DNA from 3 places in the Arthrobacter sp. P1_B11 genome. Region 2 is predicted to be linked to each of the others. Evidence: riboswitches for the same ligand, from Rfam matches in the RefSeq annotation. Region 2 holds a riboswitch; each other region holds the start of a gene.
The links. A riboswitch is a leader RNA that binds a small molecule or an ion and turns the genes downstream of it on or off. The one in region 2 is predicted to bind S-adenosylmethionine.
Positions count from the first base shown of each region.

Region 1: it holds a riboswitch for S-adenosylmethionine, as region 2 does, so the genes downstream of both, AC1D14_RS10585 (DUF1737 domain-containing protein) here and AC1D14_RS01265 (aminotransferase class V-fold PLP-dependent enzyme) in region 2, are expected to answer to the same signal.
Region 3: it holds a riboswitch for S-adenosylmethionine, as region 2 does, so the genes downstream of both, metX (homoserine O-acetyltransferase MetX) here and AC1D14_RS01265 (aminotransferase class V-fold PLP-dependent enzyme) in region 2, are expected to answer to the same signal.

Region 1 is NZ_JBFTZQ010000010.1:63,364-72,652, forward strand. Features, by position in the region: gene AC1D14_RS10560 (AMP-binding protein) at 1-905, opposite strand, end outside; gene AC1D14_RS10565 (transketolase) at 983-2,875, opposite strand; gene AC1D14_RS10570 (hypothetical protein) at 3,058-3,243, shown strand; gene AC1D14_RS10575 (O-succinylhomoserine sulfhydrylase) at 3,265-4,473, opposite strand; gene AC1D14_RS10580 (rhodanese-like domain-containing protein) at 4,474-4,893, opposite strand; gene AC1D14_RS10585 (DUF1737 domain-containing protein) at 4,890-5,198, opposite strand; SAM riboswitch class IV at 5,212-5,327, opposite strand; gene AC1D14_RS10590 (NtaA/DmoA family FMN-dependent monooxygenase) at 5,515-6,810, shown strand; gene AC1D14_RS10595 (aromatic amino acid ammonia-lyase) at 6,815-8,470, shown strand; gene AC1D14_RS10600 (PLP-dependent cysteine synthase family protein) at 8,467-9,289, shown strand, end outside.
Region 2 is NZ_JBFTZQ010000001.1:276,866-286,154, forward strand. Features, by position in the region: gene smpB (SsrA-binding protein SmpB) at 1-230, shown strand, start outside; RNA gene ssrA (transfer-messenger RNA) at 311-679, shown strand; gene AC1D14_RS01225 (S1C family serine protease) at 876-1,859, shown strand; gene AC1D14_RS01230 (hypothetical protein) at 1,951-2,088, opposite strand; gene AC1D14_RS01235 (hypothetical protein) at 2,188-2,550, opposite strand; gene AC1D14_RS01240 (MFS transporter) at 2,574-3,962, shown strand; gene AC1D14_RS01245 (fluoride efflux transporter FluC) at 4,021-4,404, opposite strand; gene AC1D14_RS01250 (FluC/FEX family fluoride channel) at 4,401-4,853, opposite strand; gene AC1D14_RS01255 (metal-dependent transcriptional regulator) at 4,894-5,610, opposite strand; gene AC1D14_RS01260 (class I SAM-dependent methyltransferase) at 5,642-6,400, opposite strand; gene AC1D14_RS01265 (aminotransferase class V-fold PLP-dependent enzyme) at 6,477-7,886, opposite strand; SAM riboswitch class IV at 7,922-8,035, opposite strand; gene hisN (histidinol-phosphatase) at 8,206-9,018, opposite strand; gene rsgA (ribosome small subunit-dependent GTPase A) at 9,085-9,289, opposite strand, start outside.
Region 3 is NZ_JBFTZQ010000002.1:27,331-36,619, forward strand. Features, by position in the region: gene AC1D14_RS02365 (LysR family transcriptional regulator) at 1-518, shown strand, start outside; gene AC1D14_RS02370 (zinc-dependent alcohol dehydrogenase family protein) at 525-1,658, opposite strand; gene AC1D14_RS02375 (MFS transporter) at 1,754-3,136, opposite strand; gene metX (homoserine O-acetyltransferase MetX) at 3,375-4,556, opposite strand; SAM riboswitch class IV at 4,569-4,684, opposite strand; gene AC1D14_RS02385 (VOC family protein) at 4,871-5,509, shown strand; gene AC1D14_RS02390 (CPBP family intramembrane glutamic endopeptidase) at 5,610-6,389, opposite strand; gene AC1D14_RS02395 (histidine phosphatase family protein) at 6,495-7,175, shown strand; gene AC1D14_RS02400 (DeoR/GlpR family DNA-binding transcription regulator) at 7,224-8,033, opposite strand; gene hutI (imidazolonepropionase) at 8,139-9,289, opposite strand, start outside.

The DNA.
Region 1 (9,289 bases), on a different contig from region 2:
ACCGGGGTCCCTATGGCGCCGGGAAACGTGCTGGCGAGTTCCGCGGGCAGGTAGGACATCCTGGCGGTGGCCTCCGTCTGGCCGTACATCACGAATAAATCCCAGCCGTTGCGGCGTCCCAGCTCCGCGTAGCAGCGCACGTTCTCCGGGGCCAGGCGGCCGCCGGCCTGGGTGACGTAGCGAAGGAGGGGCAGGTCCATGTCCGCGAACCCTACCCGTTCCAAAAGTTCAAAGGTGTAGGGAACGGCCGCGAAGGACGTCGCCGCCTGGCTTCGGAACAGGTCCCAGAAGCACGGGTCAACGACGGAGAGGTCAGTGAGCACCAGGCCGGCGCCGCGGAGCAGGTGGCTGTTGATCACGGACAGCCCGTAGCAGTACGACATGGGCAGCGTTGTTGCCGCGCGGTCGTGCGGACCGATGCCGAGGTAGTCGGCAATGGACTCGGCGTTGGACTGCAGATTCTGGTGTGAGAGCCGGACGAGCTTGGGGGAGCCGGTGGAGCCTGACGTGCTGAGCAGGAGGGCAAGATCCGGATGCAGTTGGTGCCGCGTCCCGGGCCGGCGTTCCTCCAGGACGGTCTGCCCGTTCGCGGACCTCAGGATGACGTCGGGATCGTAGGCCGCCACGAGGGACTCCAGGGCAGCCGGTTTGTCCTCCGGAAGAAGGATCAGCGGATGGCCGGAGGTCAGCGCCGCCAGGTAGGCGACGAGCGAGTCGAGGTCGTTGGCGGCGGCCAGCGCCACGAGGCGCCGCTCGGTGCCGAGCCGGAGGGCAAGGGCATCGACGCGGTCCGCCAGGTCCCGATAGGTCAGGGCTTGTCCGTCGGTGAGGATGGCGGGCCTGTCCCCGTGGCTCGCAAGATCCGCGGCAAAGGACGCCCGCGCGAAATCTAGCTGCGTGGTCACCCGGACGATGATATTAGCCAAGCCTTACCTAAGTAAAACTGTGACGGGTCTTGTTACGTCGCCTGAAATGTGTCGCTTCAGGCTCCTACAAGGCTGCGGGCGGCTGCGGTGATGTGGCGGGCGGAGATGCCGGCGGCGTCGAGCAATTCCTGGGGTTTGCCGGACGTGGGCAGTGACCTGACGGCAAGCAGGACGGTGTGGAGTTCGGGGGTGTCTGTGCCGGCGAGGGCTTCGAGCACGGCGGATCCGATGCCGCCTTCGGGGTAGTGGTCTTCTGCGACGACGATCCGGCCGCCGGTCTCGAGGCAGGTCCGGCGCAGGGTCTCCGCGTCGATGGGTTTGATGGAGTAGAGGTCGATGACGCGGGCTTTGATCCCGGCTTCGGCCAGTTGCCCCGCCGCCATGAGGCATTCGTGCAGCGTGACCCCGGCACCGATGAGCGCCACGGCGTCATTGGGGCCCGCGCGGTGGACTTTGCATCCGCCGAGCGGGAATTTTTCGTCTGGCCCGTAGATGACCGGGTAGGCGCCGCGGGTGGCGCGAAGGTAGGAGATTCCGGCGGTGTCCGCCATGGTCTGGACGAGTTGGGCGGTGGAGGGGGCGTCGGCGGGGTAGAGCACGGTGGAGGTGTGCACGGCCCGCATGGCAGCGATGTCCTCCAGTGCCATTTGCGACGGGCCGTCCTGGCCGATTTCGACGCCGGCGTGGGTGCCAACCAGCCGGATGCTGGCCTGGGAGACGCCGGCCATCCGAATGAAGTCGAAGGGCCGGGATATCAGGAACGCGGCGAAACTGGCCGCGAACGCCACGTAGCCGCGGACCGAGAGCCCGACGGCGGAGGCGATGAGCTGCTGTTCGGCGATAAACATTTCGAAGTACCGTTCCCGGGCAGCGTCCTCGAATTCACCGGCGTGGGTCGAGTTTCCCACTTCGCCGTCCAGAACGACGGTTTCGGGACGCGCGGCCAGCGCGGATACAGCGGCACCAAAGGCGGCCCGGGTCGCCACCTCGTCGCCCACCTCCCAGCGGGGCAGGCGGACAGATGCCAGGGGGTTGGGGGTGATGGCGGGTGTGCCCGGTTCGGGCAGAGCCGTGGTTATCCGCAGGCTGCCGGGCCCGCCGAGGGCTGCCACGGCGCGTTCGGCCATGTCCTTCGGAAGGGCTTTGCCGTGCCAGCCGTTCTGGTCTTCGATTTCGGGCACGCCTTTGCCCTTAATGGTTTTCGCCAGAATGACGGTCGGCTGGTCGGGATTGGAGCGCGCGCGGGTGAGTGCGTCGTCGATCGCGGCAAGATCGTGGCCGTCGATGACGAGGGCGTCGGCCCCGAAGGCTTCCACGCGCCGGGCGTACCGGTCCATGTCCCATTGGAGTTCCGTGGGCCCGTCCTGGCCCAGGCGGTTGACGTCCACGACGGCTGTGAGGTTGCCGAGCTTGTAGTAGGCGGCCTTGTCCAGGGCCTCCCACATGGACCCTTCGGCCAGTTCGCTGTCCCCGCACAGCACCCACGTCTGGTACCGGAGCCGGTCCAGGTACCGTCCGGCCAGTGCCACGCCCACCGCGGCCGGCAGGCCCTGGCCCAATGATCCGGTGGCCACATCAACCCAGGGCAGGACCGGTGTGGGGTGGCCTTGCAGGCGGCCGCCGAACTGCCGGTAGGTATTGATCAGTTCGTCCTCATCGACCACGCCCACCGCCCGGTACATGGAGTACAGCAGCGGGGAGGCGTGGCCCTTGGAAAAAATGAGGTGGTCATTGGCAGGCAGCGATGGCTGGTCCCAGTCATAGCGGAGGTGCCGCTCGAGCAGGACGGCCATGAGATCCGCAGCCGACAATGATGAGGTGGGATGGCCGGACCCGGCCTGTGTGCTGCACCGGATGGAGTCCACCCGCAGTTGAGCGGCCAGGCTCCCGATGACGCCGGCCTGTGCTGCGGTCATCGGCGCCGGGGCCAGTCCCTGATGTTCGGTCATCGCAAATCACCTTTCGCCGGCTCAAAGGCGCCCTCGTGTCCGGAACGCCTATACCTGTCATACCCGCAAGCCAGTGCCTGCGGAAGACGTGAGTTGTCCGCCACCGCCCATAGACGTGTGTGAGGGGTGGCTGTGTGGTGGCGGCCGGTAGTAAAGTCAGCCCACCAATCAAGGAGGCTCCCATGGCTATGCAAGTCCACCACGTAGCCCAGCTCGACCGGGACGTGGCGCACGAAGTCACCCAATGGCTGAAGTACCTCAAGGGCCAGGTGACAAGCGTTCAGTTCCTCACCACCACCATTCCTGATCCCAAGAACCCGGAGAAGTGGCGGGTGCAGTACGAGGCCTACATCACCTACCAGCAGTAGGCTTCAGGGCTGCAAACTCACTCAGATCTGCTTGAGCGCCTGCTCCAGGTCCGCGATCAGGTCTTCCGGATCCTCCAGGCCCACCGACAGCCGCACCACGCCGTCGCTGAGCCCGATGGCTGCACGGCCTTCCGGGCCCATGGCGCGGTGCGTCGTGGTGGCCGGGTGGGTGATGAGGGACTTGGCGTCGCCCAGGTTGTTGGAGATGTCGATGATCTTCAGCGCGTCCAGCAGCGCGAAGGCGGCTTCCTTGCCGGACCGGCCGCCCGACGTCGCGAGTTCCAGTGTGAGCACGGTGCCGCCGGCCTTCATCTGCTTTGCGGCCAGCTCGTACTGCGGGTGGGACTTCAGCAGCGGGTACTTGACCCAGCTGACGGCGGGCTGTTCTTCAAGCCATTCGGCCAGGCGCAGTGCGGTGGCCGAGGAGTGGTTTACGCGCAGCGCCATGGTCTCCAGGCCCTTCGTGAGCACCCAGGCGTTGAACGCGGAGAGTGCGGGCCCGGTGTGGCGCATGAGCTGTTTGACCGGCCCGTCGATGAATTCCTTGGTGCCGAGGATGGCGCCGCCCAGCACGCGGCCCTGGCCGTCGATGTGCTTGGTGCCGGAGTAGACGATCACGTCCGCGCCGAGGTCGCCGCAGCGCTGCAGCAGGGGTGTGGCAAAGACGTTGTCGACCACGACGGTGGCGCCGGCCGCATGGGCCAGTCCGCTGACGGCGGCGATGTCTACGATCTCCTGCATCGGGTTGGACGGCGACTCGAAGAAGACGGCGGCGGTGGGCTCCGAAAGGGCAGCGCGCCACTGCTCAAGGTCCGGTCCGTCCACGAAGACCGTCTCCACGCCCCAGCGCGGCAGGATTTCGTTCAGGATCACAAAGCAGGAGCCGAACAGCGAGCGGGCGGCCACCACACGGTCCCCGGCACCCAGCAGGGCACCCAGGGCGGTGAATACCGCCGACATGCCGGACGCCGTCGCAAAGCACGCCTCGGTGCCCTCGAGCAGGCGGAGGCGTTCCTGGAAGGTGGCCACGGACGGGTTGCCGTAGCGGGAGTAGACGAAGCGTTCGTCCTCGCCTGTGAAGGCCCGCTCGGCCGCGGCAGCGGACTCGTACACGAAGCCCGAGGTCAGGAAGATGGGTTCGGTGGTTTCCTGGAAGTTGGTGCGGTCCAGCCCGCCGCGGACGGCCTGGGTTTCGGGGCTCCAGCCGGCGGCATCTTGATTGAAGGTCACTTAGTTCTTTCCCAGGTTCGTTGGGAGGCCGCGGTTCTTCCAGCCGTTGACGGTGCGCTCGCCGTAACGGTCCGGTTCGCCTTCAAAGCCTTCGAGGACGTTATACGAGGTGAAGCCCGCCTGGGTCGCTGCGACGGCGGCCGCGATGGAGCGCTGGCCGGACCGGCAGAGGAAAACGAGCTCCGTGGAGGTGTCCGCCGGAGCCTGCTGCTTCAGCTGCTCGATGAATGCAGGGTTGGGGATGCCGCCCGGGAAGGTCCACTGGATGAACAGCGGGTCATTCCGCTGATCGTTTGCGGTTGCGGTTTCCGGGATGCCGATGTGGGCCCATTCGCCCTCGGTGCGGACGTCCACCAGGATGGCGCCGTCTTCGAGTTTGGCCCATGCCTCCTGCGGCGTGAGGTCTCCCGCGTAGCTCATGCGTGGCCCTCGAATGCTTCGGCGTTGAGGTCATCGTCCGAGTCCAGCCGGTCCACGGCGGTGGCCACCGCTGCGTCGGCCGTGGCGATGGCGGCGGGCAGGATCACGGCCTGCGCCACGATCACGTCCCTGCCGTTGAAGGCGGCTGCGGGGCTGCCGTGCAGCACATACCCCTCCGCCAGGGCAGCGGAGATGCGTTCACAGAAGTCGCGGTTGTCCGGCCCCGTGATGAGGCGGTAGGACAGCTTTTTCTCAGGTTTGTCCTGCTGGGACGGCAGGGTGTCGCCGGCGGGGGCGTCCGACATGACGGATCTCCTTCTCTCACGCTTGCAGCTCGAAGTGGTCGATATGCCGAGTATTCACCTGAGGCACCCCGCCGCGAAAGGGAGGGTTGCCGACCGGCCAGTCAGGGCTTGGCGCCGGTTCTCATTACTCCCCAAAAACGTAACACCGACGACGGCGGCTGGCACCGCCGCCGTCGTCATGTTCCGTAACGCTCGACGCCGGTTGCTTCGGTTACAAAGCCGCTGGCCGGGGGGATAATGACGGGAGATGAACCACCGTAACGCCGGATGAAACCAGGCAACAGTGAACGCGTCGAACGCCAATACAGTCAGTCCCATGCTGCATTTTGGATGGTTTGTGGGCCACGGCTTTGGTGTGCAGGGCTGGGGGACGCCGGGCTACGGCATCGGCTACGACTGGAAGAAGCCCTCGCTGTACCAGCATGCCGTGCGGGAGTTCGAGCGGGCGGGCCTTGACCTGTTCATCATCGAGGACTCCCTCACCGTCCCGGACACCTACGGCGGCAGCGCGGAGGTGAGCCTGGCGCAGGCATCCTTCGCGCCGAAGCACGATCCGCTGGCCCTCGTGCCGTACCTGCTGTCCGCCACCGAGCACCTGGGGATCGTGCCGACTGTCAGTGCCTCGTTCTATCCGCCGTTCACCGCGGCCCGGCTGCTGGCCACGCTCCAGCACTTCTCCAACGGGCAGCTGGGCTGGAACGTGGTGACGTCCGGCAGCGACCTCGCCGCCCAGAACTACGGCCTGGACCAGCAGATCGAGCACGACCTCCGCTACGAGAAGGCCGAGGAGTTCGTGGACGTGGTCCGGAAGCTTTGGCGGAGCTGGGACGGGGACGCCATCGTGGAGGACGCCCAGGGCGGCGTCTTCGCTGACCACACCAAGGTCCGGCCCATCCACCACGCCGGCGAGTTCTTCAAGGTCCGGGGTCCGCTGAACACGGCACCCCTGCCGGAGGAGCCCGTGCTGGTGCAGGCCGGGGCTTCCCCGCGCGGCAAGGCGTTCGCCGGTGGCAATGCCGACGTCGCGATTGCGCTGGCCCGCGGAGCCGACGGCATGAAGGCGTACCGCGACTCCATCCGCTCCGAGGCGGCCGCCGCCGGCCGGAACCCGGACGACGTCAAGGTGCTGTTCGTGCTCAAACCCACTGTGGTGGGCTCCAAAGCAGAGGCGGAGGACTTGCGTGCCGCGCGGAAGGAACTCACGCAGCGGGACATCGACAGCCAGCTCAACTCGATCTCATACCTGTCCGTCATCGACTTCAAACAGTTCGACCTGGACGAGCCCTTGCCGGACCTCACCACCAACAGCAACCAGGGAACGCTGGAGCACTTCTCCAAGGCTGCCCCGCCGGGCTCGACCCTCCGTGAAGTCCTGCAGGCCCGGAGCGGCGGCGCGGGGGACAGCATCGTCGGCACAGCCGAGGAAATCGCGGACCACCTTGAGGAAACGGGCGCCGCGGTGGGCGGGGACGGCTTCCTCTTCTCCGGCTTCGTTGACCCGGCCACTGTCCACGGGGTGCTGGACAAACTCGCGCCGGTGCTCCGGCGCCGGGGACTGCTGCGGACGAGCTACGGTGACGGCGGGTTCCGCCGGAACCTGCTGGATTTTTAGTGCCATGGCCGGAGTCAGAGCGTCCGGGGGCCTTTTGCCGGGAGTCCGGAGGGGCAGCTTCCTGATCGGAACGGCGCACCTCCGCGCCGCCGACGTCGCGCAGGCCGCCGCTGATCCGTCAGTGGAAGTCGTCCTGAGTGCGGAAGCAACGGAGCTCATGGGGCTGTCCCGCGACGTGGTCCAGGCTGCCATCGATTCCGGCCACAGGGTCTATGGGCTCAATACGCTGCTGGGATCGGGCCGGGACACGGCTGTGGAGGAGGAGTCCATCCTTGCCTACCAGGTTCAGGTGGTCCGCTACCACCACAGCGGCGTGGGGGCGCTGCTCGCGCCGGATGAAGTGCGCGCCGTCATGCTCGCGAGGCTCGTCGGTTTCACCCGCGGCGGCTCGGGCGTCCGCCCCGAAACAGCCAGATTCTATGCCGAACTGCTCAACCGGGGAGTGGTTCCTGCCGTTCCACGCGACGGTTCCGTGGGCTCCTCTGACCTGACGCAGCTGGCCGCGGTGGCCGCCGTCGCCATCGGCGAGGGGCAGGCGCTGGCCCCCGACGGCAGTCTGGTGGCCGGTGCCGCTGCGCTCGCCGAGGCCGGCCTTGAGCCGCTGGTCCTGGCCCCTGGCGAGGCACTGGCGCTGGTCAGCGCCAACTCCTACTCAATCGGCGCCGGCGCGCTCGAGCTCGGCCGGCTCCTGCGGTTTGCCGACCTCGCGGATACCGCTCTGGCCCTGTCGCTGGAGGCAACCGCAAGGTACGACGGCGGCGGGAACCTCAGCCCGTTTTCGCCGGCCGTGCAGTCGGCCAAGGCGGTGGACGGCCAAAGAATCTCGGCCGCCAATGTCCGGCGGCTGGTGCGCGGCGGCTGGCTGGAGGACCCACGGCGTGAAGCCTCGGTGCAGGATGCCTTGTCCTTCCGTGCCGCGCCGCAGACGCACGGAGCCTTCCGCGCCCAGATCACCGCCCTTGCCGATGCGCTCGAGGTGGAGCTCAACGGCCGGGGCGACAACCCGCTGACGGATGTGGTCGCCGGCCGGATGGTTTCCGGCGGGAACTTCCAGCCGATGCAGCTGGCGCTGGCCTTCGAAGCCCTGCGCCTGGGACTGGCGCACGTGGGCATCAGCAGTGAACGGCGGATCGCCAAGCTCTACCCGCCGCAGCGGCTCATCCGGCAGCTGAACCTGGCGGCGGCCCGCAGCGGCACGGCCCTGGCGTCCGAGGAACTGCCGGGCCTGCTCTGGTATTCGGCCGCGGGGATGGCGGCCGAACTGAAGTTCCTCGCGGCGCCTGCAACACTGGGCGCCCCCACGCTGTCCGCCGATGTGGAGGACCACTCGACGCTGGCCCCGCTGGCGCTCCAGCAGCTGGAGCGCTCGGTGGAGGTCGCCGGCAGACTCCTCACGATCGAGGCGCTGACGGCCGCCTATCTGCTGGCGGAAGCGCAGTCAGCGCACACCCGCGGGAGCGAGTCCGCGGATGAGGTGCGGCCGCTCGGCAAGGGGACCGGCGTCGTCGTCGTCCTTTTATCAAAGCTGCTGGCCGAGCAGCTGCCGGCGGCAGCCCTAGTGGAGCGGGGACGGGACGAACTGGGGGAACTGCTGGCGGTGCTCCCGGAGCTGCGACTCCCGCCGCCGGGTGACGTGGACGGGTCGGGAGGAGAAACATGAGCACCATGACAGGCAGGCACGAGCCGCCACGGCATGCGGCGCCAGTCGTGGATCTGGGGGCAGACGCCGGGTCCGTGCTGGCGAAGGTGGGCAACACGCCGCTGGTGCCCCTGCCCGTGCTGAGCCGGGGCCTTGGCAGCACGGTTTTCGCCAAGCTGGAATCGGAGAACCCGGGCGGGTCCATCAAGGACCGGACGGCCCTGAGCATGGTCCGCGCGGCCGAGCGCAGCGGCGAGCTGCAGCCCGGCGGCACGATTGTGGAGAGCACGTCAGGGAACACCGGGATCGGGCTGGCCCTGATCGGAGCCCTCACCGGGCATCCAGTGGTGGTGGTGACAGGCGAGTCCATCTCCACGGAAAAACTTGAGGCGCTGCGGCGCTATGGTGCACAGGTCCTGTTCACGGACTGGAGCGCCCCGTCGGATTCGCCGGCAAATGCGAGGGCGGTTGCTGCCCGCATCACCGCCGAAACCCCGGGCGCGTGGCGGCCGCTGCAGTTCGACAATCCAGCCAACCCGCGGGCGCACTACGACGGGACGGCCCCGGAAATCTGGGAGCAGACGGCTGGAAGGATCACGCACTTCGTGGCGGGGGTCGGCACCGGGGGCACCATCACGGGGAACGGCCGGTACCTGAAAGAGAAGTCCGCCGGCCACGTGGAGGTGATCGGCGCCGATCCGTACGGCTCGGTCTACAGCGGCGGTCACCCCGGACAGATCCTGGTGGACGGCGTGGGCAACTCCTGGCCCAGGCCCGACTGGCCGAAGGTCTTTGACCGCGGCCTCCTGGACCGGTTTCTCCGGATCCCGAACGACGAGG
Region 2 (9,289 bases):
GGCGCCGCAAACTGCTGCTGCACCGCGAGGAGCTGATCAAGATCTCGCACAAGGTCAGGGAGTCCGGTTTTACGATCGTGCCGCTCCAGCTGTACTTCCTGGACGGCCGTGCCAAAGTGGAGATCGGGATCGCCCGAGGCAAGAAGGAATATGACAAGCGCCAGACCCTGAGGGAACAGCAGGACAAGCGCGAGGCGCTCCGCGTGATGCGGGAACGCAACCGCGGCTAGGAATTTTTCGCCCGACGGATGCGTTATGATGAATAGTCCGGCAGGAACTTGTGGTTCCCGCCGGTTTGGTAACAAAATACGGGGATGATCGGTTTCGACGATGTTAGTCGCGACAGGTGAAGCGGGCCGAGGATGCAGAATTATCTCGTAAACGCTGTCTGCAAACCAATAAGTGCCGAATCTAAGCGCACTGACTTCGCTCTTGCTGCCTAAGCAGTAAGACAGTCCGTCAGCCCGAGGCTGCTATCGCCCCGGATCCTGGCGTCATTTAGATAGCCACTGCTGTTTGCCCCCGTCATCGGGGTAAACGGGACTCTTAGATGACTGGGCCCGGATCAGCCGCCTGTTTGCAGGACGGCTGGGGCCGAGAAAATCCGACGCAAACTGCGCCCGGAGAAGCCCTGACAACACGACATCGGACGGGGGTTCAATTCCCCCCATCTCCACGGTATAAAAGCCGAACACGTACAGCCCGGACCCGCGTCCGGGCTGTACGCGTTTAAGCGCTGTCTTCGGGCGGCGATGTGACCTACGCCGGTGTTCACCGACGGCGTAGGCCGCCGGGGACTAGCCGGGCCGCAGCAGGGGTTGTTCCAGATACCAATCAATTTTCGCCAAGCACGAAACGGCCAAGGGAGGCGCGCCATGTCCACGGCGCCTGCAACTTCACCGGGTCCTGACAGAGACGACGGGCCCCTCGATTCCTACTCCGAGACGGTGATCCGGGTGGCCAGTACGGTCACGCCGCACGTCGCCGCGATCGAAATGACAGGCAACGGGCGCAACGGACGGTTCCGGGTGGGAGCCGGCTCCGCCGTGCTGTTTACGGAAGACGGTTACCTGTTGACCAACGCCCATGTGGTCGCCGGAACGCAGAAGGGCCGTGCCGTGTTCGCGGACGGCTCCGCGACTGACCTTGAAATGGTGGGGGCGGATCCCCTTTCAGACCTCGCCGTGGTCCGCGGCCGGGCGCCGCACGTGGCGCCCGCGGAATTCGGCGATGCCGAATCCCTCCGTGTGGGTCAGCTGGTCATCGCGGTCGGCAACCCGCTCGGCCTCGCAGGTTCTGTGACGGCGGGCGTGGTCAGCGGTTTGGGTAGGGCCATCCCCGTCTGGGCCGGGCGCAACCGCAGGGTCATCGAGGATGTCATCCAGACGGACGCCGCCCTGAACGCCGGCAGTTCAGGCGGTGCCCTGGCGGATGCCCGCAGCAGGATCGTGGGGATCAACACCGCCGTGGCCGGCGCGGGGCTGGGCCTGGCGGTGCCGATCAATAAAACCACCCGACGGATCATCGCCGCGCTTTTGGCTGACGGGCGGGTACGCCGCGCTTACCTGGGCGTGATCAGCACACCCATCAGGCTCGGCCCCAGCGCGGTGATCCGCACCGGCCAGCGCGACGGCCTGCGCGTGGTTGAAGTGCTCTCGGGTTCCCCTGCCGAGCACGCCGGCCTGAAGGTGGGCGACGTGCTGCTGAGGGCGGCATCGCGACCGGTGAGCAACGCCGAGAGCCTGCAAAAGCTGCTCTTCGCCGACGCCATCGGCGAACCCATGGTCATCGTGGTCCTGCGGGACGGGCACGAGCTGGAGATTGTGGCCGTCCCGGCGGAAATGGCGGAACCCGGCTAGGACGGCACCAGGACCGCTCAAGGGAGCGGGACCGCCAAACATGAAGAGCGGGGCCGGAACCGGCCCCGCTCTTCATTGCATTTACGTGCGGCTATGAACGTTTCTTCAGATGCGCGACGGGATCCGGGGCTCCCTCAAGGGGCCCCTTCGCTTTCTTGTCCGCGCGTTTTTGTTTGATGGTCTTGCCCGCTTTTTTCAGCTGATGCGTGTGCGGCGACTTGTCCGGCATGGCGTGCTCCCTCGTCCGAGGAGCAGGAGAGTGCCCCTCCCTACGTAAATTACGCCTGTTTCGCGCCGAATGTAACTGCCCGGCGAAGGCACCTGCGGCTCAGACGGAAACGTCCGAGATGCCCACGAAGCGGCTGCCCACGCCGTCGAATTCGCTTCTGACGAACCCCGCAGCCGGTGCCGGAATGTCAGCCGGGCTGTGGTGGCTGCAGCTGACGTAGGTAAACTCCGGCCACCATTTTTTGGGCCTCGCGGCCTCCTCGTAGCCACAGACGTCGCAGCGCAGATGAACCCACACCGGGCGCTTTCCCGTGCGGTTGGCCCGCGACTGGAGTAGCCACTGTGGGGGATTGTCCAGGATTTCACCCAGCTCGGCTTCCGTCAGCCGGCTGGGAATGCCGTGGCGCTGGGCCATTTCCATAGGTACATCAAGGGCAATTGCCGCATCGCGTCTGCTAATCATCACACTCCACGATACGGTAAAGCATGACCGATGCAGCCTCCCGCGCTGTTCCTACCCGACTGCAGCGCCAGGTCCTCATGGTGGCCATCGTGGCGTCGTTCATGGCCATCCTGGACAGCTTTGTGGTCAGCATTGCACTCCCCGCAATAGGCCGGGAACTCGGCGGCGGGCTGCCCATCCAGCAGTGGGTAGTGGACGCGTACCTCCTGACGCTGGGTGCCCTGATCCTCGCCGCCGGCTCACTCTCGGATCACTTCGGCCGCGCCAGGGTGCTGCAATGGGGTCTGGCCGGGTTCGCCGCAACGTCAGTTCTCTGCGGTGCGGCGTGGACCGCGGAGGTCCTGGTGATAAGCCGCGGCCTGCAGGGAGTCGCCGGTGCGCTGCTGGTTCCCAGCTCCCTGGCCCTGATCGTCAGCCACTTTTCCGACAGCGCGCAGGGTGCGGCGATCGGCAAGTGGTCTGCCTGGACCAGCGCCGCCGCCATTGTCGCCCCGCTGATCGGGGGAGTGTCCGTGGATCTCCTCTCGTGGCGCGTCATCTTTTTCATCAACGTCCTCCCTGCTGCCGCCATCTGGCCGGTGCTGGCGAAGCTGCGGAGCTCGGACGCTGCGCCCGATCCGGCGAGCAGCATCGACGTTACGGGAGCGCTGCTGGCAGTCGGGGCACTGGGCGGGCCGGTCTATGCCCTGATCGAGCAGGGGACGGCGGGCTGGGCCAGCCCGCAGGTCTGGCTTCCCCTCGCCGCGGGCATCGTGTGCCTGATTCTGTTTCTTGTTCACGAATCCCGGATGGCCTCACCAATCCTGCCGCTGGGAATGTTCACCGTCCGGAACTTCGGCTGGGGCAACGTTGCCACTGCAGCCATCTACGGCGGATTCTCCCTCGGCTTCTTTGCGTTGGGCATCTACATCCAGCAGATCGGCGGCATGAAGGCGACCACGGCGGGCTTTGCGCTCTTGCCGTCCACCGTGATCCTCATGGTATCGGCGTCATTTTTTGGCCGCTTGGCAGGCAAACACGGTCCCCGCTGGTTCATGGCATGCGGGCCGGCACTGTGTGCAGTGGGCTTCCTGCTCACCCTGACGGTGGGCACGCCACTGAGCTACTGGACCCAGGTGCTGCCCGGGCAGCTGGTTTTCGGTCTGGGCCTGGCAATGACCGTTGCGCCTCTCACCACGGCGATCCTCGGTGCCGTTCCGCAGGACCAAGCCGGCGTCGGTTCGGCCGTCAACAACGCCGTCTCGAGGATTGCCGGTCTCGTGTGCATCGCCTTTGCCGGGTTCATCATCGGCCCGGTCCTGACGACAGAGGGCCTGCACCGGGCCCTGATTGCCACGGCGGCGCTGCTGTTGCTCGGGGCGGCCGCCTCGGCCGTCGGAATCCGCAACCCTGTCCGGCAGCAGCAAGCCTGAAAGCGGAGCACGACGGCGGTGCTGGCGCCGCCTGGGCGGCCGGCCCGCCTCCGGGGGACTACCCGCCGCTGAATGCGATGCCTGCCGCCGCGGCCGCCAGCCCGGCCACGAGGTTGATCCCGACATTGAGCGCTGCGGCAGGGTACCGATCCTCGCTGACCAGCCGGACAGTGGCCGTGGTCCAGGAGCTGAAGGTGGTCAGGCCGCCGGCCAGTCCGGTGGCCAGCGCTGCATGCCATTCCGGTCCGACGCGGCTGCTGAGACCGATCGACAGTCCGATGACAAGGGACCCCGCGACATTGACCAGCAACGTGGCCCAGGGCCAGTGGCGGCGGGGCGTTGGCTTGCCGGCCAGCCAGGTGTCCGCGGCAAACCTGATGAGGGCGCCGGCAATGCCGAACAGTCCCACCAGCAGCGGCGTAGCCAGGAATCCGGCCGTCATGGACTGCCCCAGTTTCCTGCACCGAACGCTTTCCCGGCTTTCCAGCCTACTGCCGCGGCGCCAAGGCCCAGCAGGACGGACAGGGACAGGTAGAGAACCCATACTGCGTGGAGCCCACCGCGAGCCAGCTGGTCCACTGAAGCAACCACCGCTGAGAAGGTGGTGAAGGATCCGAGCAGACCTGGCCCGATGGCGGCACGGAGCCAGAAGGCAGTGTGCGGCCGCGCGATCCAGATGGTGGTCAGCATGCCAAGGACGAAGCTTCCGGCGACGTTGATGGCCAGTGTGGTCCACGGCACGGCGCCGGCGGACTCCGGAAACAGCACGCCGAGACCGTACCGCAGCTCTGTGCCCGCCAGCCCTCCCGCGGCGACGGCGGCCCAGGTCCGCCAGCCGTGGCTGCCGGCCGCTGTCACTGCGGTTCCTTTATCAGCCGACGCAGCCTTCATGCTGCCGCAGTCATGGGGCGCCCGGCGATGGCGTGGCCGTTCATCCGGAGCCGGCCATCCGGCAGCCCGGGTGCACTTCTTCGCTCTGCACCCACAGTGCCGAGGTGACCTCGTCGGCGAGATCAAAGTCGCGGCTTCTGCCCGCCGAAGCGATACGCACCACGAGGGCGCCGCCGAACGGTTTGCGCCCCATGACCTCGACGTCGGAGTCCAGGTCGATCTCTTCGGCGGCCAAGTAGCGCAGCAGCTCCGGATTTTCGTCGCTGATCCGGGTGATCCTGCCAGTATGGCCCTCGTCGAGTTCGCTCATCCGGTGGGCCAGCGGCATCTGTACCGTGCCGTCAGCGGAGGGGATGGGGTCACCGTGGGGATCCCGGGTCGGGTTGCCGAGCCTGGCCGCCATCCGTTCGATGAATGTGTCGGAGACGGCATGCTCGAGCAGCTCGGCTTCGTCGTGCACCTCATCCCAGCTGTACCCCAGGTCCTGCACCAGGTACGTCTCGATGAGCCGGTGCCGCCGGACCATGGAAAGGGCCAGGCGCATGCCCTCCTGGGTCAGGGTGATGGCGCTGTAGGGCTTGTGAAGGACCAGGCCCTGGTCCTTGAGTTTGCGGACCATCTCGGACACCGAGGAATTGGCTACGCCAAGGCGCTGGGCCAGCTGCGTCGACGTAATGGGTTTGTCCTGCCACTCCGTGAAAGAGTAGATGACCTTGACGTAGTCCTCGATCGAGGAGGATGGCGTGCTGGTCTTCACAGATCCAAGCCTACCCGTTGCGGGTGCGGCATCACGCCCTGACGGCCCGCCATGTCTGGGTGAGGTAGGGGAGGCTCAACAGTTCGCCGCGGGCGTGACCCAGATGGTCGTGGAGGTACCAGTCGAGGTTTCCGGTGACCTTGGCGCGGGTGGCCCCGTTGGCGGCGAGATAGTAGCTGCGCGTCTTGGTCAGCTCGAGGATGTCGGCCGTGGTGACCGGGTCGTCCCACCGGGTCAGGTGGCTTTCCAGGCCCGTGAATTCGGGGCCTATGGGCGGACGGAAGTCCGGCTTGTGGACATCGCCGGCGTGCATGATGCGCGAGAGTCTGTGGACCCATGGCACTGACGTATCCAGCTGGTTCCAGATCAGGCCGAGCACTCCGTCGGGTCTCAGTACCCGGGCGATTTCGGTGCTGGCCCGCAGCGGCTCGCACCAGTGCCATGCCTGTGCCACCGTCACGACGTCGAAGGCCGAGCCGGGCAGCCCCGTGTCCTCAGCGGTGCCCTCACGCGCCGCCACTGCCGGATAGGCGACGCGGAGCTGATCAAGCATGTCCGGCGAGGGATCCACGGCGCTGACCGCCAGGCCGCGTTCCACGAGCAAGGCGGTGAACTTGCCGGTACCGGCGCCTATGTCAGCAGCTGTCCGGGCGCCGGCAGGAATGATCCAGTCCGCGGACTCGGCAGGGTAGCCGGGACGGACGCGGTGGTAGTGTTCGCCGCCGTCCTGGAAACTCTGCCCGAGTTCCTGACGCCGCCACTGGTCGAGTTTGGGGCCACCGCGTGCCACGCGCCGTCTCCTTAGGGCAGGCTGAAAATTTACCCTTCGAATTTACCGCATGGAGCACCCTGGCGGAGTGCCGGGATCAGTCCAGCGCGCAGGGGGCCGCGCCGGCGGTGCCGGGGGTGTTGGGTGCCCAGTCCGGGTAGCTGCGGGTGTCGTTGGCCGGAACCCAGCGTCCCGAGTCCACCACATAGTCCCAGCCGAGGCCGGTGCGGCGCAGTTCTTCGATGCCGGCGAGGAGCCGCTGGGCGTCCTCGAGCCGCGAACCTATGCCAAAGCTGGCGCGCAGGGAGCCGGACGGAAGTCCCAGGCGCTTGAGCAGCGGGTGGGCGCAGAAGCGGCCGTCGCGGAGTCCGACGCCGTGTTCGGCGGAAAGGTAGGCCGCCACCAGGCCGGCGTCGTAGCCTTCCACTGAGAAGTTCACTACGCCGATCGTGTCGTTGTCCGCGTCGGTGTCCGAGAAGATCTGGTGCACGGTGACGCCTTCGATCCTCCGCAGCCCCTCGACGAGGAAGGACCGGATGGCCGCCTCGTGGGCGTGCCAGCGCTCCTGGTCCAGGGCAGCGACCACCTGCGTTGCGCGGGCCAGGGTGGCAGCGCCCAGGACGTTGGGCGAACCGCCTTCATGGCGGGCGGGGCCGGTGGTCCAGCTGACGCCGTCGAGCCGGGCTTCACTGACAGCGCCGCCGCCCGCAAGGTGCGGGGTGCCGGCGTCGAGCCAGTCAGGGCGTCCCACCAGGACGCCGGAACCGAACGGCGCGTAGAGCTTGTGGCCGGAAAAGGCGAGATAATCGACGTCGTCCGCGGCGATGTTGATGCGGCGGTGCGGAGCGAGCTGTGCCGCGTCCACCACGATCCGGGCGCCGAACTCGTGTGCCAGCGCGGCAAGGCGGCGGATTGGCAGTATTTCGCCGGTGACGTTGGAGGCGCCGGTCACGGCGAGGAGGCTGACGTCGCCATGCTCCAGTTCAGCCCGGAGGCTGGCGATGGTGGCCTCGAGGGTGGCGGATGCCACCACGCTGCGGTGCGGCACGCCCTGCCAGGGCAACAGGTTGGCGTGGTGCTCGATGTCGAGGTACAGGACTTCCCCCGTGTGGTGGTGGTCCTCCACCGGGAGGCAGCCTGCCAGCAGGTTGAGGGAGTCCGTGGTGTTGCGCGTGAAGATTACGGAGTCATCCGGGCGGCCGCCGACAAAGTCGCGGACGATGTTCCGGGCGTTCTCATAGACCGACGTGCTGATCTGCGATGCGTAACCCGCGCCGCGGTGCACGCTGGCGTAGAACGGCAGGATCTCGTTGAGGTAAGCCGACACCACGGACAGCGCAGGTGCCGACGCGCCGTAATCGAGGTTGGCGTAACGCACGTGGCCGCCCTGGATCAGCGGAGCCTGGATCTCGGCGCCGGTAACTGCGGCCAGCGGCCGTCCGGCAGCGGCAATGCGATCGTCGAGCAGGCCGGCGCCGGTGTTGGAGGAGAACGTTGCAGTAGTCATGGGACCTCGCTGTGAAAGGACCCCTTTGTGACGGGGATCCGCGCTTGCCGGGTCCGTTCCGGACCGGCCTGGTCGTCACCCGGGGCACCCCACCGCGAATGGAGGGTTGCCGGCCAGCAAACCGGGGTTTCGCGCTGGCACTCGTGACCTGTAAAGAGCGTAGGACATCCCGGCGGGCGATGGAAAAGGCCAACGTGAATGTTAAGCGGTTTGTTACAGCCCCGCTTCATCTGGCCGGAATGCCGAACATACGCCGGCGGACGCCCTCCTGAGGGGGCGCCCGCCGTCGATAATTCTTCGGAAAGTTTGTTGGACCGAACTACAGCAGGTCGTCCAGCTGTGGGTTGAGCCGCTTGAGGACCTCCGAATGAAGGATGGAGTTGGTGGCCAATGCGTTGCCGCCGAAGGGACCGTCGGTTCCTTCGAGTGAGGTGAAGCGGCCGCCGGCTTCCGTGACGATGGGCACCAGCGCAGCCATGTCATACAGGTTCAGTTCCGGCTCGCAGGCGATGTCCACGGACCCTTCCGCCACCATGCAGTAGGACCAGAAATCCCCGAAGGCGCGGGTGCGCCAGACGTCTTCGGTGAGGGCGAGGAACTCGTCGAGGTTCCCGCGTTCTTTCCAGCCGCCGAGGCTCGAGTAGGACAGCGAAGCGTCCGAAAGATTCGAGACATTCGAGACTTTCAGCCGGGTGGCTGCGGCAAGGGAGCGCCCCATGTAGGCGCCCGCGCCCTTGGCTGCCCACCAGCGTTTGCCGAGTGCCGGGGCGCTGACGACACCCACCACGGGCTCGCCTTCATCGACGAGCGCAATCAGCGTGGCCCACACCGGCACCCCGCGGACGAAGTTCTTGGTGCCGTCGATGGGGTCAATGATCCAGCGCCGGGAACCGTGGCCCGAACTGCCGAACTCCTCGCCGAGGACGGCATCGCGGGGGCGGGAGCGGGAGAGCTGGCCCCGGATGGACTCCTCGGCGGCTTTGTCGGCATCCGTGACCGGCGTCAGGTCGGGCTTGGTTTCGATCTTAAGGTCCAGCGCCTTGAACCGGCTCATGGTCTGGTCATCCACGGAATCCGCCAGTACATGGGCCAGTCGCAGGTCATCGTTGTAGCTCGAAGCGGGTTGGGTCATGGTTCCAAACTACCGTCAAAGGACCGGCGGGGCGGGGATGTCCGCATGCCGGAGCCGCCGGGGAGACTAGCTGACGCTTCCCAGTTCCTTGGCTTCCTGGGCCTCCATGCGCGGATCGGTGCCCAGCAGGCGGCGCAGGGACGCTAGCCTCGCAGGCCCGGAAGGGCCTGCGTGGCCGGCTTCCACCCAGGCATCCACGCCGCAGTTGACGGCGGTTGCATCGTGCTTGCAGCCGCGTTCGCAGGCTTCGGTGCCGGGCTCCAGGTCAGGG
Region 3 (9,289 bases), on a different contig from region 2:
TGCTGAGCGCCACCCGTAAGGTCAGCCAGAACCGGTCCGGCGTGGACCTCGAAGTCGTGGTCGGCCGGACCGATGTCAGCAATGCTCAGACAATTTTCCTGACCAACTATTTCCTGCGGCTTTACGCCAGCCCTGCGTACGCCGCCGAGCACGGCCTGCCTGAAACGCTCGACGGCGTGGGGCAGCACGGCTTCGTGTCCTACGTTGAATCTGCGCTCCAGGTGGCAGAGCTGGGACACCGCTCCTCGCAGTTGCCGATGCCGAAGTCCAGCTTCCAGGCCACCAGCATCTTTGCCCAGGTGGAGGCGGTGCGCCTTGGTGCGGGAATCGGCCTGCTGCCGAATTTCATGGTGGCGGGCAAGCCGGACTTCGTGCCGGTGCTTCCCCACGACTTCCAGCGACAGCTCCCCATCTGGGCGGTGGCGCGCCCCGAATCGCTGCGGTCCGGCCGGGTGCAGGCCGTCATTGCGGCGATCCGGGAGGAAGTACAGGAACGCCAGGAGTTGCTGGCTCGCTGAATGGCGTCAGGCCTGGAACAGCCGCCGCACCACTTTTCCGGCGGCCAGGGCGTCGAGCCCCTCGTTGATCTCGGCCAGTGGCTTCGTATCCGTGTGCAGCAGCTCAACGGGCAGCCGGCCCTCGCGCCAGTAGCCCAGATAGAGGGGAATATCGCGCCTGGGCACGGCGTCACCCATGTAGGAGCCCAGCAGCCGCTTGCCTGCGCCCGCGAACTGAAGGGCCGGGACTGTCAGCTCCGCGGACGGATGCGGGAGGCCTACCGAGACCACGGCGCCGCCCCTCGTCACCTGCTCCAGGCAGGACGCAATCACCCGGGCCGAACCCACGGCTTCGATCGCAACGTCCACCCCGTCGCCGGTGGCCTCCGCGATCAGCCGCGGCGCATCATCCGGCGTGCCCACTGCCGTTGCGCCACACTCCAGTGCCAGCTGGTGTTTGCTCGTGTTAGGGTCAATGGCGATCACCCCCGAGGCGCCCGCGAGGGCCGCCGCCATGACGGCGGAGAGCCCCACGGCCCCCAGTCCGAAAACCGCAACCGACTGGCCGGCCTTGACGGCGGCAGTGTTGAGCACTGCCCCCATGCCGGTGAGTGCGGCGCAGCCGAACATGGCCGCCACCGTGTCCGGGACGTCGTCGTCAATGGCCACCACGGATTCCCTGGCCACCACTGCGTAGTCCGCAAAGGCAGAGACTCCGAGATGGTGGTTGATCCGCTCCCCCGACGGCGTCCGCAGCAGCGCTTCCCCGTGCAGGAGGTCGCCGGAACCGTTGGCTTCAGCGGCCCGGTGGCAGAGTGCGGGGCGCCCCGAGCGGCAGGCCCGGCAATCCCCGCAGCTCGGCACGAAGACCAGCACCACGTGGTCCCCCACGGAAATGTCCGTTACGCCTGCTCCCAGGGCCACGACGCGGCCCACGGCCTCATGCCCGAGCGCCATGGGAAGCGGCCTCACCCTGGAACCGTCCACCACCGACAGGTCTGAGTGGCAAAGGCTGGAGTAGGTGATGGCAACGCCGAGCTCTCCGGCGCGCGGTTCCGGTCGGTCCAGTTCCTGCACCACGAGCGGCTTCGCTTCTGCGTAGCTGGTTCCGGAAGAATCGGTGGGACTCGGAACGGTGGAATAAAGGACGGCTGCTCGCATGGTGATTCCTGTCTTCTGCATCGATGGCTGACACGCAGCTGCCCGGGCCTGCGTCAGTCGCGGGTCCGGGCAGCTGTTTCTGGCTATGGCCGCCCTTACTTCCTGGCAGCCGCCAGGAGGTCGGCGGTGCCGCGGGCGTCGGCGGCGTCGACGTCCCGGAGCGAGACGCCGCGGGTTTCCTTGAGGAAGAACACCGCGACGGCGGTCACCACACAGGCTGCCGCGAGGTAAAGGGCAACAGGGGTGGAGGACTTGAAACTGCCCAGCAGCGACGTGGCGATGATCGGCGCCAGTGAACCGGCGACGATCGACGTCACCTGGTAGCCGAGGGAGACGCCTGAGTAGCGCATCCGGGTTGGGAACATCTCGGCCATGATCGCCGGCTGCCCTGCGTACATCAGGGCGTGGAACAGCAGGCCGATCGTGATCGCCGCGAGGATGGTCATGTCATTGCCGGTGTCCATCATGGGGAAGGCGAAGAAGCCCCAGGTTCCGCCGAGAATCGCTCCGGCCATGTAAACCGGACGGCGGCCGAGCGAGTCGGAGAGCTTGCCCACGAGCGGCACGGCGCAGAAGTGGATGAAGTGGGCCACGAGCAGCAGGAGCAGGATCCGGGCAGTGTCGGTCTGGACCACGACCTTCAGGTACGTGATGGAGAACGTAACGACGAGGTAGTAGAGGATGTTCTCCGCGAACCGCAGTCCCATGGCAGTGAAGACGCCGCGCGGGTAGCGCTTAAACACTTCGGCTACGCCGTAGCCCTTCTTCTCGACCGTGACTTCCTTGCGGGCCTCCAGGAAGATGGGTGCGTCCTGGACCTTGGTGCGGATGTAGTAGCCGATGATGACGATCACCGCGGAGAGCCAGAACGCAACGCGCCAGCCCCAGCCGAGGAAGTCCCCGGACGACAGCGTGGAGGAAAGGGTGAAGAGGACGCCGGTGGCCAGCAGGTTGCCCATCGGCACGGCGGACTGCGGCCAGCTGGCCCAGAACCCGCGCGACTTGTTCGGGCTGTGCTCTGCCACGAGGAGCACTGCGCCGCCCCATTCGCCGCCGACGGCGAAGCCCTGGACGAAGCGCAGGAACACCAACAGGGCCGGTGCCCAGTAGCCGATCTGCGCAAAGCTGGGCAGGCAGCCCATCGCAAACGTGGAAATGCCCACGAGAATGATGCTCAGCTGGAGCAGCTGCTTCCGGCCGAACTTGTCCCCGAAGTGGCCGAAGACGATGCCGCCGATAGGCCGGGCAACGAAGCCGACCGCGTACGTGACGAATGCGGCGATGATCCCGTCCAGCTCCGTCCCCGAATTGGGGAAGAACATCTTGCCGAACACCAGGGTGGCTGCGGAGGCATAGAGGAAGAACTCATACCACTCGACTACTGTGCCGGCCATGGAGGCCGTAACGACTTTCTTTAGGCCTGATGCCTTGACATCGGGTTCCTCTACGCGCCTTGCGGCGGAGTTTTCCGTACTCATTGTGAACTCCTTCGGCGTCTCCCTCGACGCCACTGGGACCTGACTTTGGCGGACGTGTGTGATGTGCACCACGAATCACCGGTTCCAACGAGTATGGTCTGCCATTGCTGCAAGCTCAACGACAAAAAGTGCAGAACGCATCTGCATAAATGCACATTCGGGAGGTGCTGGCGCCAAGCTGTCCAGCTTGGGTGCAGCGTCCGCTCAGCGTCGGCTCAGGCGAAGATTCAGGCAAGATTCAGGCGAAAAAGACTCCCCGGAGCTGCGCGTCCAGCTGCCCGATCTCGGTGAGGAAGCCATCATGGCCGATCGGCGCCTCGATCACATGGACGTCCACGTCACCCGGCAGTGCGTCTGCAAGCTCCCGGGACTGCGAGGGGAAGTAAAGCCGGTCTGTGTTTACGGCCGCAATAAAGAAGTCGGCGGTGGTCCGCGCCAGAGTCTCCTTCAGCGATCCGCGCCCGCGGCAGATGTCGTGGCTCATCAGCGCTTCGGTGATTGCAATGTAACTGTTGGCATCGAAGCGCCCCACGAGCTTGCTCCCCTGGTGGTCCAGGTAGCTTTCCACCTGGTACCGGCCGCGGGCAGCAAGGGCATCCGCCCGCAACGGCGCCTCGCTGGCCTGGGCGTTCCGGCCAAACCGGAAATCCAGCTCCTGCGCGGACCGGTAGGTGATGTGCGCAATCCGCCGTGCCAGCGCCAGTCCGGCCTCGGGCACCGGGCCGGCGTAGTAGTCGCCGCCGTTGAAGTGAGGATCCTGCCGGATCGCCAGCGTCTGTGCCTGTGCGAAGGCGATCTGTTCGGCCGTGCTGCTGGCGCCGATGGAAATAACGCCGCAGCGCCGCACCCGCTCCGGGTAGGTGACGGCCCACTCCAGCGCCCGGGCTCCGCCCATGGAGCCGCCAAGGACGGCGTACCAGCTGCTGATGCCCAGCTGGTCCGCAAGCCGCGCTTCGGCCGCGGTGGTGTCGCGGAGCGTGACCAGCGGGAAGCGTGAACCCCACGGCCTGCCGTCCGGAGCAGCCGACGACGGCCCCGTGGATCCGTAGCAGCCGCCGACGATGTTGATGGAGACGACGAAAAACCTGTCCGTATCCGCCGGGGCGCCGGGACCGGCCAGCTGCTCCCACCAGCCTTCTTCGTCGTCCGTGCCGCGGGTAACGTGCGTGCTGCCCGTCAGGGCGTGCTCCACGAGAATGGCGTTCGAGCAGTCCTCGTTGAGCGTCCCCCAGGTTTCATAGGCGAGGGTGACGTCGGGCAGGAATCCGCCGGCCTCGAGCTCAAGGTTGCCGATGTTGACGTACTGGACTGTCCCATCCTTAACTGCCGTGCCGTCCGTAACCGCAGTGCCACCGGGAACCGCAGCGCCATCCGTAACTTCGACATTCGGAACTTCTGTGCGGGTAACGGAAATCGTCATAGGTAAACCTCTTCTACGCGCTTGCCCGCCGCCAGCTGACCGGCGGGCCAGGTCTTCACCCGGGGCACCCCACCGCGGAAGGAGGGTTGCCGGCCAGCAAGCCGGGGCTGTTGCTGGCACTCATGACCTAGGGCAAGTTTACGAAAGAGGGCGCCGCCCACGCGAAGATTGTGACGGCTGTGTGACTCCCGGCAACACCATCGGGAGCCAGAGCCGTTCAAAGCTTGCGACGAAACTTCCGCAAACCCGGACGTCCCATGAGGGTTAGGCTTCCCTTAGCTGAGAGCCGCGTCACAAGATGCCAAGATGAGGGCATGCGCATGGATCACGTCTCTTACGCCTGTGAACACGATGGCCTGGCTGCCACCACCGAACGTATTTCGTCCGCCCTCGGCGTCGAAGCCGTGAAGGGTGGAGTGCACCCCCGTTTCGGAACCCGGAACATGATTATCCCGCTCGCCGGGCACAAGTACCTTGAGGTCGTGGAGGTCCTGGACCACCCGGCGTCGGATAAAGCTCCGTTCGGGCAGGCCGTGCGCGCACGGTCCGCTGCCGGTGGCGGCTGGATGGGATGGTGCGTCGAAGTGGACGACCTCGCCCCGTTTGAGGACCGTCTGGGACGTTCCGCCGTCAACGGCAACCGCAAGTTCCCGGACGGCCGTGAACTCGTGTGGAAGCAGATCGGAATCCTGGGCCTCATTGCAGACCCGCAGGTTCCGTACATGCTCAAGTGGGAAGGCGATCCGGGGCTTCACCCGTCCAACGCCTATGACAGCAACGTCAAGATGTCCAGTCTCACCATCGCAGGCTCCGCCGAGCGCGTTACCGAATGGCTCGGCGAACCCGTAGAGCGGCCCCTCGAGGACGTCGCCGTGAACTGGGTCGCTCCGCACGGAACCCCGGGCATCCTGTCCGTCACGTTTGAAACTGCAGCGGGCGCCGTCACAATCTGACGCAGCGCGCTGCCAACAAGCTTCGGCCGCCATCAGCGGGTGCCAACGACGTCACCCACCGATGGCGGCCGAATTACTTTAACGCCTAGTTACCCAATGCTTAGCCCAGCCCGACGGCCTTTCCGAACAGGCTGAAGCCGACGAACGCCACAATGTCCAGCAGTGCATGGGCTATGACCAGTGGCATCACCCGTCGGGTTTTGGTGTAGACCCAGGCGAACACCACGCCCATGATGGCGTTGCCAATGAAGGGCCCGAACCCTTGATACAGGTGGTAGCTGCCGCGGAGCATGGAACTGGCAAAGATTGACAGCGGCACGGACCAGCCGAACTTCCCGAACCGGTCCAGGAGGTAGCCCACCACGATGACTTCCTCGACGACCGCGTGCCGCACCGCGGAGAGAATCAGCACGGGAACCGTCCACCAGTACGCGTTCAGGGCACTGGGGATGATCGCCGTCGTGATGCCCAGCGCCCGCCCTGCCGCGTAGAGGCCCAGCGATGGTATGCCGATCAAAGCGGCCAGCCCGACGCCCTGCAGCAGGTCCCTTCCGGGGCGGGCGAAATTGAAACCCAGCTTCTGGAATGCAGAGCCACCCACATAGCCCGTTCCTGCCTTCGTCTGGCGGTGCTCCGTCAGGAAATAGATCACCAGCAAGACGGGCACCAGCGCGAAGATGATATCCAGGAGTTGGTACGTCAGATCGAAATATTCCCGTGTACTTTGCGAGCGGTTCAGCGTGGACGTGCCCTGCGCCAGCGGCGCCCGGGTCATCTTGTCCAGGAGTTGCACCACGGAGTACACGGCGGACTGCCCCAACGACAGTCCCAGGACTATCCAGACTTCGATCCGCAGGCGACGGCGGGAAGGAACCAACATGTTCCTATCTTGCCTGCAGTTGCTGGTACTTTCCTGTTTGGCTTCCGGACACTGTATTACTTCAGGAACCTGCCTCCTCCGCGGCGGCCCCTATGCTGGGGAAGTATGAGTGCGCCCGGGAAAATCATCATGATCCGGCACGGCCAGTCCGCCGCCAATGCCGACACCTCCATTTACAACAGGGTGCCCGACTACCGGATTCCGCTGACTCCCCTGGGTATTGAGCAGGCCAAGGCTGCCGGTGAGCGCATCCGGCGCGAGCTGGACGGCCAAGAGGTGTCCGTCTACGTCTCGCCCTACCTGCGCGCCTACCAGACACTCGAAGCGCTCAACCTTGGCTCCCTCACGGAACGGGTCGTCGAGGAGCCGCGGCTCCGTGAGCAGGACTGGGCGAATTTCCAAATAGCCGGCGAAATCGAGGACCAGAAAGAACTGCGCAACGCCTACGGGCATTTCTTCTACCGCTTCCGGGAGGGCGAGTCCGGGTCGGACGTCTACGACCGCATTTCGTCATTCATGGAGACTCTTTACCGCCACTGGGCCAAGCCGGACTACTCCGCCAATACCCTCCTTGTCACGCACGGCCTCACCATGCGCCTGTTCTGCATGCGCTGGTTCCACTGGTCCGTAGAATACTTCGAGTCGCTGAACAACCCGGACAACGCTGAGATCCGCATGCTGATGCGCACCGAGGACGGCAAGTACGAACTCGACCAGCCGTTCACGCAATGGGTGCAGCGCCGCGTGGACGAGACAGTGCTCGACGCGCCTCCCGTGTTCTTCTAGGGCCTGATCGGTTGGGCCCTGATCGGTTCTCCCTGGGCCGGAGCGGCCTTAGGACTTGCGTGTGCGGGGCGTTTCCGGCGCCACAATGACGTCCGTGCCGATGGCTTCAAAGGCGGCTTTGTCCTGGGCCGAGATGCCCGAATCGGTAATCAGCCGCGTGAACGCGTACCCGTCCATAGTCGCGAAAGCCCGACGGCCCACCTTGGAAGAGTCCGCAAGGACATAGGAAATGCTGGCCCTGCTGGCGAGCAGCGCGTTGACGGAGGCTTCGCCTTCTCCGGTATTGGTGGGTCCCACTTCGGGATCAATGCCGTTGACGCCGATGAACGCGATATCCAGCACCACCTTCTGCATGATGATGTCCGTGTAGGGGCCCACAAGCTCATAGGACCGCGGGTTCAGGATGCCGCCGGTCACCATAACCTTGATGTTGGGCCGCACCGCCAGCTGCGCGGCGATGTTGATGGCGTTGGTAACCACCGTCAGCGTGGGCTGGTTGGACGGGGAATTGAGGTCCTCGCGGGTTGCCAGGATCTGCGCGAGGGCGGTACTGGTGGTGCCGCCGCAGAGGCCGATGACCATGCCGGGCGCGATAAGCGCGGAGGCGGCGAGGGCAATCTGCTGCTTGGCGGCCGCGTGGTCGTCCCGGTTGTACCGGCCGGGCAGGTCGTAGGCGAGGGCACCTGTTGTGGCTCCGCCCCGGGTCCGGGTCAGCAGACGCCGGTTGGCCAGGCTGTCCAGATCCCGCCGGGCCGTTGCCGGCGAAACGCCGAGCTGGGTGACGATTTCCTCCACCTCCACCTGCCCGGTTTCGGCAAGGAGATCAAGGATTGCCGTCAGTCGGTCGGTGCGGGTCATGCGTAGCTAGCCTCTCGGGGATCAAACCGTCACCAGAAAGTGACGTTTGTTGATTGTAACAGACCCTAAACGATCAGTTCCCGTCATTATCCCCAGGGATCAGGGTTACCTCTCGCGCACTCCGGCGCGCCAGACCGCGTGCGTCAGCGGCATGCCCGGCCGGTAGGCCAGGTGCGTGGCCGACGGTGCGTTGAGCAGGTGCAAGTCAGCCCGGTGCCCGACGGCGATCGAGCCCACCGCGCGTTCGCCGTCGATGTCGGTCCCGGACTCGCGCCCCAGCGCAAGGGCCCCGCCGTACGTCGCCGCGCGGACCGCTTCGTGGACACTCAGCCGCATCTGCAGCACTGCAGTGGTGACACAGTATGCCATGGAGCTCGTGTACGACGTCCCGGGATTGCAGTTGGAGGCCAGGGCCACTGGCACGCCGGCATCCAGGAGCCGGCGGGCGGGCGCCAGGGGCTGCCGGGTGGAAAGGTCGCACGCCGGCAGGCAGGTGGCCACGGTGCCGCGATTATCCGAACCGGCACCTGCCCCCGCACTCCAGCCGGACCAGCTGGCGGCCAGCGCCTCCACATCCTCATCGGACAGATAGTTCACATGGTCCACGCTGGCCGCACGGAACTCCACTGCGAGCTGGACGCCCGCGCCCGGACCCAGCTGGTTGCCGTGGACGCGCAGCCCGAGTCCGGCGTCGCGGCAGGCCTGAAGCACACGGCGCGACTGCTCCTCGGTAAAGGCGCCCCGTTCGCAAAACACGTCGGCCCACGTCACGTACGGGCGGACCGCATCCAGCATCGGGCCGCACACGAGGTCGGTGTACTCGTCGGCGTCCATGTCCGCAGGCACCAGGTGCGCACCGAGGTACGTGACTTCATCGGCCACTGTCGACGCGATCCGTGCGCTGCGCGCCTCCTGCTCAACGTCCAGGCCGTACCCTGTCTTAGTCTCCACATACGTGGTGCCCTGCGACACCGCTTCCGCCACGCGGCCCATCGCGAGCCGGGTGAGGTCGTAGTCCCCGGTGCTGCGCGTTGCTCCTGTAGTGACGGCGATGCCGCCTGCGCTGTAGATCTCTCCGGCCATCCGGGCTTCGAACTCCGCCGTCCGGTCACCGGCGAAAATGAGGTGCGTGTGCGAGTCCACCCAGCCAGGCAGAAGGGCCCTGCCGCCGGCGTCCACCGACTCGTCCGCCGCCGGTGCGTCCGCCGCCGCCCCGAGCCAGGCGATCCGCTCCCCCTCGATCACCACGGCGGCAT